Regions from separate parts of the Lentzea sp. CA-135723 genome, predicted to be linked through region 3. Evidence: riboswitches for the same ligand, from Rfam matches in the RefSeq annotation. Region 3 holds a riboswitch; each other region holds the start of a gene.
The links. Region 3 has a riboswitch for S-adenosylmethionine ahead of thrC (threonine synthase). Riboswitches for the same ligand answer to the same signal wherever they lie in the genome.
Positions count from the first base shown of each region.

Region 1: linked by a shared signal. The riboswitch ahead of ACQEU1_RS35655 (aminotransferase class V-fold PLP-dependent enzyme) and the one ahead of thrC (threonine synthase) in region 3 are both predicted to bind S-adenosylmethionine.
Region 2: linked by a shared signal. The riboswitch ahead of ACQEU1_RS22975 (methionine ABC transporter ATP-binding protein) and the one ahead of thrC (threonine synthase) in region 3 are both predicted to bind S-adenosylmethionine.

Region 1 covers NZ_JBNJMK010000001.1:7,595,211-7,599,755, reverse strand. The annotation lists gene ACQEU1_RS35665 (RluA family pseudouridine synthase) at 1-429, opposite strand, end outside; gene lspA (signal peptidase II) at 527-1,270, opposite strand; gene ACQEU1_RS35655 (aminotransferase class V-fold PLP-dependent enzyme) at 1,294-2,625, opposite strand; SAM riboswitch class IV at 2,661-2,775, opposite strand; gene ACQEU1_RS35650 (potassium/proton antiporter) at 2,849-4,336, opposite strand; gene ACQEU1_RS35645 (M28 family metallopeptidase) at 4,467-4,545, shown strand, end outside.
Region 2 covers NZ_JBNJMK010000001.1:5,063,531-5,068,075, forward strand. The annotation lists gene ACQEU1_RS22970 (methionine ABC transporter permease) at 1-389, opposite strand, end outside; gene ACQEU1_RS22975 (methionine ABC transporter ATP-binding protein) at 413-1,411, opposite strand; SAM riboswitch class I at 1,627-1,720, opposite strand; gene rsmA (16S rRNA (adenine(1518)-N(6)/adenine(1519)-N(6))-dimethyltransferase RsmA) at 1,809-2,630, opposite strand; gene ACQEU1_RS22985 (transglycosylase family protein) at 3,603-4,545, opposite strand, start outside.
Region 3 covers NZ_JBNJMK010000001.1:3,997,273-4,001,817, forward strand. The annotation lists gene ACQEU1_RS17750 (glycoside hydrolase family 3 N-terminal domain-containing protein) at 1-73, shown strand, start outside; gene rpsT (30S ribosomal protein S20) at 200-466, shown strand; gene ACQEU1_RS17760 (hypothetical protein) at 560-1,369, shown strand; gene holA (DNA polymerase III subunit delta) at 1,373-2,350, opposite strand; SAM riboswitch class I at 2,429-2,574, shown strand; gene thrC (threonine synthase) at 2,586-3,842, shown strand; gene ACQEU1_RS17775 (DNA internalization-related competence protein ComEC/Rec2) at 3,826-4,545, opposite strand, start outside.

The DNA.
Region 1 (4,545 bases), 3.6 Mb from region 3:
AGCTGAGTAAGCGGATTCGGACTTCGCGACCACCATCACGCCGGTCGTGCCGACGTCGAGCCGGTGCACGACGCCCTGGCGTTCGGCGGCACCGGACGTGGCCACGCGGTGACCGGCGGCGGCGAGCCCGCCCACGACGGTCGGGCCGGTCCAGCCGGGCGACGGGTGCACGGCGACGCCGACGGGCTTGTCGACGACGATGATGTCCTCGTCCTCGTGGATGATCTCCAGGCCCTCGACGGGGATCGCCTGGACGGTGATCGGCTGCGGCGGCGCGGGCAGCGTGATCTCCAGCATCGCCCCGGCGGTCAGCCGGTCGGACTTGCCCACGACCCGGCCGTCGACCAGCACGTCGTCGGCGTCGGCGATGGCCGCGACGGCGGTGCGGGACAGGCCGAGCAGTTTCGCGAGGCCGGCGTCGACGCGCATGCCGTCCAGACCGTCGGGAATCGGCAGCGTTCGGTATCCGCTCACGCGCGGGGCCTCGACTTTCACTTGCTCTGGGACGCCTCGCGGCGCCGGGTTGCTACTTCGTTTCCTGGAGGTCGTCCTGCGCCGGCACCGGTTCGGCGACGGGCGGCTCGGGATCGTCCTTGTGCACGGTGCCGTCGTAGTCGTGGCGCAGCAACGCGAGCACGATGATCGTCGCGCCACCGCCCACGATCGCCATGTCCGCGACGTTGAACACCGGCCACACCCGGCCGTACGGGTCGAACAGCGACAGGAAGTCCACGACGTGGCCGCGCATCGGGCCGGGCTCGCGGAAGAGCCGGTCGGCGAGGTTGCCGACGGCACCGCCGAGCACCAGGCCGAGGCCGACGGCCCAGCCCTGGGAGCGGAGGTTGCGCGAGATCCAGTAGATGAACCCGGCGACGCCCATGGCGATCAGCGCGAGCACCCACGTCATGCCCTCGCCCATGCCGAACGCGGCACCGGGGTTGCGCACGAACGTCAGGTAGAGCACGCCGCCGAACAGCTGGATCGGGTCGGCGTCCTCCAGGAACGCCACGGACACGACCTTCGTGAGCACGTCCAGGGCCAGCACGACGGCCGCCAGGGCCGCGAGGAGCTTCGTCTTCAGCTCGGGCAGCGAACCCGTGAACGAGAAACCCTCGTCCTCGTCGTCCTCCGCCTTCGCCGGAGACGGCTTGGGCCCCTCCTCGGCGTCAGGCGCCTCGATCACCGGAGTCGCGACCGTCTCGGGCTCGCTGACCTGCTCTTCGGCAGGCTTGTCAGCGGCCTTCTCCTCGGCCTTGGACTCGTCACTCACCAGGTCATTGTCCACTACAGGGACTACGCGAGGAACGGCGGCAGGGTTCGGCCGTCGTCCTCGGGCACCCAGCGGCCGTCCTGCTGGGTGTAGCTCCACCTCGGGCCTTCGGTGACCAGCACGCGCAACGCGGCCACCAGCCGGTCGACGTGCTCGGCCGTGGTGCCGAGGCCGATCGACGCCCGCACGGCGCGTTCCTCGTGCGAGCCGACCTGCTTGACCAGGCGGCCCACGATCACGTGCGCGCAGAACGCTCCGTCCCGCACGCCGATGCCGTACTCGGCGGACAGCGCGGCGGCGAGGAAGCCCGCGTCGAAGCCGGAGACCGTGAAGCTCACGACCCCGACCTTGTCCGCGTCGCCGAGGATCTTCAGCTCGCGGAAGCCGGGGATCGTGCGCAGGCCCTCGCGCAGGCGGGCGAGCAGCTCCTGCTCGTGCGCGACGGTCTGCTCCCAGTGCCGCGACAGGATCTCGCAGGCCGCGGCCAGGGCGTGCACGCCGACGACGTTCGGGCTGCCGGCCTCGTGCCGCTCGGGCACCGCGGACCAGGCCACGCCGAGGCGGTCGCCGTGGTCGGTCACCTTGGACGTGGCGCCGCCGCCGACCAGGTACGGCTGGGCCTGCTGGAGCCAGTCCGCGCGGCCGACCAGCACACCGGCGCCGAACGGGGCGTAGATCTTGTGGCCGGAGAACGCGATGTAGTCGACGTCCAGCTCACGCACGTCGATCGGGCGGTGCGGGGCGAGCTGGGCCGCGTCGAGCGCGATGCGCGCGCCGTGGCGGCGGGCGACCTTCGCGAGCTCGGCGACCGGCCACAGCTCCCCCGTGACGTTGGACGCCCCGGTGACGATCACGAGCCTCGGGCCGACCGGGGCGGCGGCAAGAGCCCGGTCCAGCGCGACAACTGCGGCGCCGGACGAAGACGGTGCAGGAACGCGCTGGACGTGCGGACCCCTCCAGGGGAGCAGCGCGGCGTGGTGCTCGCTGTCGAACAGGACGACGGCGGTGTTGCGGGGAACGCTGCGCGCCAACAGGTTCAGCGAGTCCGTGGTGTTGCGGGTGAACACGACGGCGTCGGACGAACGCGCCCCGACGAACCGGCGGATGCGGTCGCGGGCCTGCTCGTACACGCGGGTCGAGACCTGCGAGGCGAACCCGGCGCCGCGGTGCACGCTGGCGTACCAGGGCAGCAGCTCGTCGACGGCGTCGCGCACCTCCTGCAGACAGGGCGCCGAAGCCGCGTGGTCGAGGTTGGCGTAGGTGACGCGCTCTCCGGTGACCAGCGGAACGCGCAGGTCAGCGCCGACGACAGCCGGAACCGCAGTGGTGGTGCTGGGGGTGATCGCGAGCGTCATCGAGCTGCCTCCGAGGCCAGGGGCCTTCGTGTGGAGGCCCGCGCTTGACCGGCGCCCTGCGCGCCGGACCAGGTCCTCACCAAGGGCACCCCACCGCGGTTGGAGGGTTGCCGGCCAGCAAGCTTGGGCTTGACGCTGGCTCTCATGACCTGCCGACGACGTTAGCGGAGGGTGACCGCCGCGTCGACACCCCGATCACATCGTGAGAAGCCTCGGAGACCGACTAGTCGCCGGTCTCGCCCTTCCACCTGGCGTAGCGGCCGGCCCGGTCGACGGCACGTATGCGCCGCTCAGCGGCGTCGCGCGTCTCCTCGGTGGTGACGATGAGCAACTGGTCGTCGGTCTGCAGCCTGGTCGTCGGCTGTGGCGTGAAACTCTTCCCCGAGCGCACCACGAGGCTGACCGTGGCGCCGCTCGGCAGCCGCAGCTCGGACATGTAGACGCCGTGCAGCTTCGAGCCGCGCTGGATGTGCACCTGGAGCAGCTCCGCGCCGAGCTCGTCGAGCGGGGACGAGTCGACCTGGACCTCCAGCGCCTCCCCCGCCTTCACCAGGCCGAGCCGTCGCGCGAGGAACGGCAGCGTCGTGCCCTGCACGATCGTCAGCACGATGACCAGCAGGAACACCACGTCGACCAGTTGCCGCGCGCCTTCCACGCCCTGGATCAACGGGATCAGCGCGAACACGATCGGCACGGCACCTCTGAGCCCCGACCAGGAGAGGAACGCCTGTTCCCGCCACGGCACCTTGAACGGCAACGAGGCCAGCACCACCGACAGCGGCCGCGCCACGAACGTCAGCACCACGCCCGCGACCAGCGCGGGGAACAGCACGTCGAGCAGCCGTTGCGGGGAGGCGTAGAGGCCGAGGAGCACGAAGAGGCCGATCTGGGCGAGCCAGCCGAGGCCTTCGGCGAACGAGAGGGTGTCGGCGCGGTGCGGCAGGCGGGCGTTGCCGAGGACCAGCGCGGCGACGTACGTGGCGAGGAAGCCGGAGGCGTGCACGAGGTCGCCCGCCGTGTAGGCCAGCACGCACACCGCCACCGTGGCGAGCGGGTACAGACCGGTGGACGGCAGCGCCGCGCGTCTCAGCCCCGCGCCGCCGAGGAACCCGAGTGCGACGCCGATCACCGCGCCCGCGCCCAGTTCGTAGAGCACCAGCAGCGGAGCGGTCCAGGAGATCTGGTCCGACGAGGCCAGCAGCACGACGGCGATGTAGACGGGCGCGTCGTTGAGACCGGACTCCAGCTCGAGCGCGCCAGTCAGCCGTGCCCCAACGCCTAACGAGCGCAGCACGCTGAAGACGGCGGCCGCGTCCGTGGACGACAGCACAGCGCCCCACAGCAACGCCATCCGCCAGTCGAGGCCCAGCAGGAAGTGCAGCGCCGTCCCGGTCACCGCGACGCTGACCGCGACGGCCACTGTGGACAGTGCGACGCCGAGCCACAGCGACGACCTGACGGCGTTCCACCGGGTCGTGATGCCGCCCTCGGTCAGGATCAGCACGAGGGCCGCGATGCCGAGCGACTGGGTGAGGTCGGCGTCGTCGAACTTGATGCCCGCGACGGACTCGCCGAGCAGCACGCCGATGCCGAGGTAGAGCAGGAGCGAGGGCAGCCCGAGCCGCGTCGACACGCGCACCGCGATCACCGAGATCAGCAGCACGGCGGCGCCGATGCCCAGAACGACCGTGACGTCACCCACCTGGACCATTCTGGTTGATCACCCTCGATTCCGACGAACCGGACGCGTTAACAACTCCCACCGTTCGCCCCTAGCGAGTCCATGCGCGGCGGAGCATGTTGATCAGTGGCTCAATCCCTACCCTGCACGGAGTTGAACCATGAGGATCCTGATCGCGCTGGCGGCCGCCTTGATGGTGACCGGAACCACGGCGGCGCAGGCGGCGGCGCCCGCGGCAC
Region 2 (4,545 bases), 1.1 Mb from region 3:
ACGATCCGCAGGGTGCTCGCCCCGGTCGTGATCGCGGCTTCCACCACGGTCACGTGCACCTCGGACAGGATGTTCTGCACGAGCCTGCCGACGAATGGGATCGCTCCCACGGCCAGCGGCACGATGACCGCCGTGCTGCCGATGGAGCCGCCCACGATGAGCCGGGTGACCGACGTGAGCGCCACGAGCAGCACGATGAACGGCATCGAGCGGCCCAGGTCGGTGACGAAGCTGAGGATCCTGTGCACCGCGGCGTTCGGCCGCAGCCCACCCTTGGCGGTGAGCTGCAGCCAGACACCAACGGGAACGCCGAGCAGTGTTGCGATGACCGTGGAGACGCCGACCATGTACAGCGTTTCTCCGGTGGCCTCGACGAGATAAGCGATCACGTCGGACCAGGGTGTTGCAGACCTCACGCAGCTACTCCCTGCGGCCCCTTCAGGGACCTCTGCACAGCGCCGCCGGCCTCGCCGATCCACTCCAGCGCGGAGTCGGACCGCTCACCGTTCAGGCCGAGCCGGAAGCGCGCGACCGGCGTCTCGCCGAGGCGCGTCAGGCCACCGCCCACGATGTTGAGCTCGACCCCGAACCGGTGCGCGGCCTCGGGCAGCAGCGCGCCGACCGCGGCGAACCCGACGAGCACGACGTCCGCGACGCGGTCGTAGGCGTTCTCGTTGATCGGGTTGAGGTCCACGGCGGGCAGCAGCGAGCTGCTCGTGCGGCTGCCCGGGTTGTTGACCAGGTCGAGCACCTTGCCGTGTTCGACGACCTTGCCCTGCTCCAGCACGGCCACGTCGTCGCAGATCTTCCGGACCACGCCCATGTCGTGCGTGACGACGAGCACGGTCACACCGAGCTCAGCGCGCGCACGGTCGAGCACGGTCAGCACGGAGCCGGTCGTCTCGGGGTCGAGCGCGCTGGTGGGCTCGTCCGCGAGGAGAACGCTGGGGTTGGCGGCGAGGGCACGCGCCACGGCGATGCGCTGACGCTGCCCGCCGGACAGCTGGTCGGGGTACGCGGCGGCCTTGTCGGTGAGCCCGACGAGGTCCAGCAGCTCGCCGACGCGCGTCCGCCGCTGCGGTCCGGGCACGCCCGCGGACTCCAGCGGCAGCGCGATGTTGCCGGCCGCCGTCCGCTGGCGCAGGAGCGAATCCCCTTGCGGCACAACGCCGATCTGCCTGCGCGCGGCGCGGAGAGCACTGCCGTCGAGGCTGGTGATGTCGGTGCCGTCGACGCGGATCGCCCCGGAGTCGGGACGCTCCAGCAGCGCGACGCACCGGGCGAGCGTCGACTTGCCGGCGCCGCTCGGGCCGACGACACCGAGCACGGTGCCGGCCTCGACGTCGAGGGTCACGCCGTTGAGGGCGGAGACGCCCTGGAAGGACTTGGTGAGGTTTTCGACAGTGATCACTTCTGCTCCACGGCTGCGCGCGACGGCACACCGTCCGATGTGGACGTGCGCGGTCGAGGTGTGCTGCTCAGGGGTGCGCCACTCGCTGGGGAGTGCGCGTCAAAGGACTTTGAGAAGGCGCCTTAGACGAGGTGGCGACGACATGCAGAAGCGGTGCGACGGCACTGGTCGACAACTCGACGGCGCGTCAGCATTCGCACGGTACCCATGGTGCTCCTCCATCGGTCCTGGCGTTAGCACCTGCCCGCATCCAGCGGGTGGTTGCTGCGACGTCGTAGAGCCAGGTCTCTCAGTCGCTCCGGATGGCAAGTAGCAGTCAACCGGACGGACGTTCGGTTGCGCAAGCCAGAATCCGATTCGTTCGACAGATCACACTGTTGGCCGAAGGATCCCCGGCTTAGACCTCGGCGATCCGGATGAAGTCGATCACCGACAGCTGCTCGCCCCGCTGCTGCGGGTCGACACCGGCCTTGGCGAGGATCTCGTCGACGTTCGGCGACCACGCCTTCAGGGCCGATCGCAGCGTCTTGCGGCGCTGAGCGAAGGCCGCGTCGACGATCTGGAAGAGCTTCTTCCGGTCCACTGTGGATAGTAGATTTTCGTGCCTGCGGAAAGAAACCAGGCCCGAGTCGACGTTGGGGGCGGGCCAGAAGACGTTCTTGCCGATGCTGCCGGCCTTCCTGGCGTCGGCGTACCAGGCGAGCTTCACACTGGGGACGCCGTAGATCTTGTTGCCCGGCTTCGCGGCCATCCGGTCGGCCACCTCGGCCTGGACCATGACGAGACCCTTTTGGAGGCTGGGGAGTTCGGCCAGGAGGTGCAGCACGACGGGGACCGCGACGTTGTACGGCAGGTTGGCGACGATCGCGGTGGGTTGCGCCGGCAGGTCTTCTTGGGTGACTTTCAGCGCGTCCTTCAGGACCACGTGGAGTTTGGCGGCGTTCTCCGGGTCCAGTTCCTGGACGGTCTGCGGGAGCCTCTCGGCCAGGGGCGGGTCGATCTCCACCGCGATGACCTGTGCCGCGCTGGGAAGCAGGGCGAGGGTCAGGGAGCCCAGGCCCGGACCCACCTCCAGGACGACGTCGTCCTGGGCGAGGTCGGCGGCTGCGACGATCTTGCGGACCGTGTTGGGGTCGTGCACGAAGTTCTGGCCCAGTTTTTTGGTCGGGCGGATGTCCAGTTCCGCGGCTAGGCGGCGGACTTCGGCAGGTCCCAGCAGGCTCACCCGGGCATTCTCGCAGGTCGCGTTGCGTCGCCTCGGGGCGGTGGTTGCGTTGGGCGCAAAGACCTCGACGGGCGTGGTCGAGTCATCGCCGCTGGCGCGTCGATAGAGATTGGGGCTTGACTTCGGGGCCCTTGCGAGGCGCTTGTCGGACCGGAAAAGGCCGGGCTGAAAAGAGGCCCGGCCGAGCCACTAGTGGTAGCACCTCGCACCCAAAGTCAAGCCCTAATCTCTTCGCGTGCGTGGCTGAGTTGGGCGGCTACGTCACCGATACCGCTTGCACGGCGCGTCGAGGAAAGGACGCCTCGCCTTCGGCATTGCCTTGGGTCTTGGCCGAGCTCGGCTGCGCCATCGCGAAGCTTGCGCTCGGTCGGGCTCGCCTCCGGCTTCGCCAAGCCCTATAGCCATCCTCGACCCGTCTCGCCTTACCCCGTCTCGCCTTGCCCCGTCTCGCCTGAGACCGGGCTCGCCCGACGCCGTCTTGTCTGAGACACGTCCTGTCCGATGCCGTCTTGCCTCGCCGCTCGCTCAGCCGGACTGTCAGACCCGCTGAGTACGTTGGGTCGCGGGGACTCCAAACCCGAGGGGACCCCTGCGCCAGCCTGCCCGCTCGCCCGCCTGGCTCGGTCTCGCCGCGCGCTCCGCCTTGCCCCGCGCACCAGCTTCGCTTCCCGAACCCGTTTCGCCCGTACTGCCTCGCCGGGCCCGCGCTCCGCCCCGCTTGCCTTCTTCCGGCCCGTCCTACCCCGCCTTGCCTTCGCCCGCCCGTCTTGTCCCGCCTGGCCCAGCCCCACCAGCCCATCCTGCCTCGCCCGGCCCGCGCTCTGCCCTACCTGGCGCCCCAAGCTTCGCTTCCCGAACCCCGCCCCACCCTCACCCCGGAGCCCCAGCGCCCCTCCACGACCCCCGGACACGGCAAAGGCCGCCCAGGCGAACCTGAGCGGCCTTCTGCGGGGGACGGAGAGGGGTTTACGGCAGGCCGAGCTTCGCGCGGCAGCCCGGCCAGGCGCCGTACGTGCCGCCCGCGCGGTCGCGGAGCTTGGTCGCGATGGCGATCTGCTGCTCGCGGGTGGCCTGGTGCGGGAGCTGGGCGTAGGCGGTGCCGCCGTTGGCCGCCCAGGTGCCCGCGTTGAACTGGAGGCCGCCGTAGTAGCCGTTGCCGGTGTTGATGGCCCAGTTGCCGCCCGCCTCGCACTTGGCGAGACGGTCCCAGACGTCGCCGTCGGGGAGGGGCTTGGTGCCGACGGTGACCTTCTTCGGCTTCGGTTCCTTGGTGACCTTGGAGCTCAGCTTCTCCTTGCTGACCTCCTTGCCGTTCTTGATGGTCACCTTGTACTGCGAGATCTGCTCGCCGGCCTCGCCCGGGTCGGTGACCTTCTGCTCGCCCGCGTTCATGTTCGGGTCGTTGGTCTTCTCGACGGGCGGGGCGACCGGCTCGTTCACGTTGATGACCGTGACGCCGGTGCGGGAGATGTAGACCTCGGCGCCGGTGGCCAGCTTCACGTCCATGCCGGACGTGATGGAGTCCTCGGCGCCCAGGGTGATGTTCTCGCCCTTGAGGAGCTCGTCGACGGAGAGCGCGGTGGTCTGGATCTCGCGGACCGGGTTGGCGCCGTCGAACAGCTTGATGTTCTTGCGGGTCTTGACCTCGAGGTTCATGCCTTCGAGGGGGATGTCGTGGCTGCCCTGGGCGGACATCCACGCGCCTTCGAGGTTCACGCCGAGCTGCTTGGCGGCTTCCTCGACGGTGACGGAGCGGACCCAGTCCTCGCGGGCCTGGCCGTCGACGCTCATCTTGAGCAGGCGGCCGCGGTCGAGGCTGATCTTGCCGCCGTCGGAGATCGGGGCGTTCAGCGACGGGGACAGGGCGTCGTGCTCACCGACGACGATGCCCTCCTCCGCCAGGACGTCG
Region 3 (4,545 bases):
ACGGCGTGAGGTCGCCCGGGGTGGCTACGAGGCCGTGGTCGGTGCCGAGAAGGCCGCCTTCACGGTGCGCTGAGCTGGCCTGATATCCTTCGTCGTCGTGAACGCGCGGCACTCCGCCGTGGAGGAGAGCCGGTCCTCGTGACCGGTGCCGACAAATGCGCGCCACGAACCCCGGTTTCGACAAGAAGGGTGATGTCGCATGGCGAACATCAAGTCCCAGCTCAAGCGGATCAAGACCAACGAGAAGGCCCGCCTTCGCAACAAGTCGGTCAAGTCGTCCCTGAAGACGGCCATCCGCAAGTTCCGCGAGGCTGCCGAGGCCGGCGACAAGGCGAAGGCCCTGGAGCTCCTGCAGGACGCGTCCCGCAAGCTCGACAAGGCCGCCACCAAGGGCGTCATCCACGCCAACCAGGCCGCCAACAAGAAGTCGGCGATGGCCCTGCGCGCGAACGCCCTCGAGGGCTGATCTCGCTCGCGGAGCTCGCACTGAGCTTCTGGAAGAGCCCCATCTCCTCGCGGAGGTGGGGCTCTTCCGCGTTTCTGGTGTAGGCGTGAGTCCATGGAATCGCTGCCGCGCCTCGACTTCTTCGAGCTGCACGACCTCGACGGCACTCCGCCGGTGCTGCGCACCTTGCACACGGAGTCCATCACCACCATCTACCGGCTGACCGACGCCGCCCGCGAGTACGCGCGGCCGTTGGCGCTGGCCCTGCGGTCGGGCGCGGACCACCGGATCGTCGACCTCTGCGCCGGTTCCGGCGGCCCGGTGCCGTTGATCCAGCGGCGGCTGCACGCTGAGGGCGTCCACACCCAGGTCACGCTGACGGACCTCGTGCCGAACGTGCCCGCCTTCGAACGCGTGGCCTCGGTGAACCGGCGTCGCCTGCCCGACTCGTGCTGCACCGTCGACCACGTCTCGTCGTCCGTCGACGCCACGGACTGCCGCATCGAGGGCACGCGGACGATCTACGGCGCCTTCCACCACTTCCCGCCGCCGTTGGCCACGCGCATGCTGCAGAACGCCGTCGACACCCGGCAGCCCATCGTCGTCGTGGACACCAAACGGTCGTGGCTCTACGTGCTGGTCTTTCCGTTCTTCCTGACGCTGACCGTGTTGCTCGCGGCGCCGTTCCAGCGCAACCCGCTGCCGCGCTACCTGCTCCGGCTGGCGCTCACCTACGTCGTGCCGGTGCTGCCGTCCATGATGTTCTGGGACAGCGTCGTGTCGTTCCTGCGCATGTACGGGCGCGCGGAACTGCGGCGGATGGTCGACGGCCTGACCGGCACCGGCACGTTCGACTGGACGATCGGCGTCGAACGCGGCTTCACCGGCGCCCAGTACCTGATCGGCATCCCGCGCGAGAAGTGAGTGTCAGCGGCGGCTGTGGGCGGCCACGATCCGGAGCACGGCACGCTCCAGCGCGTAGTCGGCGTCGGCCGCCACGCCCTTCACGTCGGCGTTGAGTCCCGCGACCACCTGCATCGCGTCGGCGAGACCCGTCTGGTCCCAGCCGCGGGCCTGCGCCTGCGCCTTCTTGATCTTCCACGGCGGCATGCCGAGCGGGCCGGCGAGGCTGAACGGATCGGCCCGGCCCACCGCGGACACGCGCGCGACCGTGCGCACCGCGTCCGCCAGCGCGTCCGCGACCAGCACGTGCGGCACACCGAGCTGCATCGCCCAGCGCAACGCCTCCATCGCGCCCGCCCGGTCCCCCGTGACGGCCTTCTCCGCGACGGCGAACCCCGTCACCTCGGCCTTGCCCTGGTGGTAGCGGCGGATCTCCTCGACCGTCACCTTGCCGTCGGTGTCGGACACGAGCTGCGACGCGGCCGCGGCGAGCTCGCGCAGGTTCGTGCCCACGGCGTCGATGAGCGTGGCGACGGCCTCCGGGTCGATCTTGCCGCCCGCCCGCCGCACCTCGTTGCGCACGAACGCCTCGCGCTCGGCCGGCTTGGTGACCTTGGCGCACTCGATGACCGCGGCACCGGCCTTCTTCAGCTGTCCCGGCAGGTCCTTGGCGGCCTTGCTGCGACCACCGCCGGTGTGCACGACGACGAGCGTGATGCCGTCCGCGGGCGCCTTGACGTAGGAGAGCACCATGTCGGCGATCTCCTTGCTGATGTCCTGCCCGTTCAGCAGGACGATCACCCGCCCCTCCGCGAACAGCGACGGACTCACCAGTTCGGCCAGCTCGGGAGCCGTGAGATCAGTCACCTGGACGCGGGTCAGATCGGCGGTCGAGTCGACCTCGCGGGCAGCGTCCAAAGCCGCCCGAACAGCCCGTTCGACCAGCAACTCCTCTTCGCCGACGATGAGTTGCAGAGACTCCGGTGCGCTCACGCTCCGCATCCTCCCACGTCCCGGATCGTGGACGTTTGTGGCTCAGCAACGGACTGGTGCCGTAGCTTGGTGGCCACAACTGAACACCGCTCATCCAGAGGGGCAGAGGGAACGGCCCGAAGAAGCCCCGGCAACCGGCGTCAGCGCTGTGTGCACATACCTGTGGACGCATCTGAGCGCAGACGATCACGGTGCCAATTCCGACCCGTTCGATTTCGCGGGAAAGATGAGGAGATACCTCGCGATGACTGCTGTCACTGTGCCCACGAGCACCCAGTTCGACCTCGGCCCGGCCCGCGCGCTGCTGTGCCGTGAGTGTGGAAACGAAACCCCTCTCGCTCCTGAGTACGCCTGTCTCGAGTGTTTCGGGCCGCTGGAAGTGGCCTACGACTTCGGGAAGATCCGGCGCGAGGACATCGAGGCCGGCCCCAGGTCCATCTGGCGCTACCGCGGCCTCCTCCCCGTTCCGTCCACTGTGGAGCAGCACCCGAACACCGATCCCGGCGGCACCCGCCTGGTCGAGGCGCACAACCTCGCCAAGGCCCTGGGCGTCCGCAAGATCTGGGTGAAGGACGACACCGGCAACCCCACCCACTCCTTCAAGGACCGCGTCGTCGGCGTCGCGCTCGCCGCGGCCCGCGAACTCGGCTTCAAGGTGCTGGCCTGCCCGTCCACCGGCAACCTGGCGAACGCCGTCGCCGCGGCCGCCGCCCGGGCCGGCTGGAAGTCCGTGGTCCTCGTCCCCTCCAACCTCGAACGCGCCAAGATCCTCATGAGCGCGGTGTACGAGGGCGCCCTGATCGCCGTCGACGGCAACTACGACGACGTGAACCGCCTCGCCCAGGAGCTCGCCGCGGAGAACGAGGACTGGGCGTTCGTGAACGTCAACGTCCGCCCGTACTACGCGGAAGGCTCGAAGACGCTCGGCTACGAGGTCGCCGAACAGCTCGGCTGGCGCCTGCCCGACCAGATCGTCGTGCCGATCGCGTCCGGCTCGCAGCTCACCAAGGTCGACAAGGCGTTCCGCGAGCTCGGCCAGCTCGACCTGGTGGAAGCCTCGCCGTACAAGGTGTTCGGCGCGCAGGCCACCGGCTGCTCCCCGATCTCCGCCGCCTTCAAGGCGGGCCACGACGTCATCCGCCCGGTCCGCCCGGACACCATCGCCCGCTCGCTGGCGATCGGCGCCCCGGCCGACGGCCCGTACGTGCTCGACGCGGTGCGCCGCACCAACGGCGCCATCGAGGACGTCACCGACGAAGAGGTCGTCGAGGGCATCAAGCTGCTCGCCCGCACCGAGGGCATCTTCGCCGAGACCGCCGGCGGCGTGACCGTCGCGACGGCGAAGAAGCTGATCGAGACGGGCCAGCTCGACCCCGACGCCGAGACCGTGCTGCTCATCACCGGCGACGGCCTCAAGACCCTCGACGCCCTCGGCGACACGATCGGCCCGCGCGCGACGGTCCCGCCGTCGGCGGAAGCCGTCATCAACGCCCTGGGCTAGCCCGGCGCCTCACCTCCTCCCGGACGCCATCTCCCCGCTTCACAGGGAGATGGCGTCCGTCTTGAGCCACCCCGTGCGCGGGAACCGGTCCAGGCCTTCGACCACGTGCGGCCCGACCGGCGTCACCTCTGCCCGCCACGCCACGATCCGTTGCGGCCACGGGGCTTCCGCCTTCAACGCGTTGTAGTGGTAGTCGTGCCACACGTCCGGCGCGATCCGCAGCGCGTCGTCGAACACGTGCTCGGCCGCGAGGTCGTACGCCGCCTCTGGCGACTCCGCCTTCGTCGGCGCCAGCACGTGCGTCATCTTCGCCCGGTACGTGACGGCGCGCGTGCCGTCGTCGAGCGATTCGCAGATGTAATAACCGAAATCGGGTTTCAGCTCGTCGTGCGGCCACGGCGTGGCCGTGTAGTTCGTCTGCCACAGCGCCCACGCGAGCCCCGGCGTGCCACCGGGAATCGGGTAGCGCGCGTTGAACAACCTCACCCAGACCATCTCTTCTCCTTCGTACGACTCGATTGCCCGGCAACACCGCCAGGTCTCCGTCCTCATCCGTGCGCAACACCAACGCGCCTCCCATCCGCAACACGTCCACGACGTGCGGACTCGGATGCCCGTACCTGTTGCCCTCGCCTACGCTCACCAGCGCCACCCGAGGCCGCACCGCCCGCAGGAACGCGGGCAGCGAGTACCGCGACCCGTG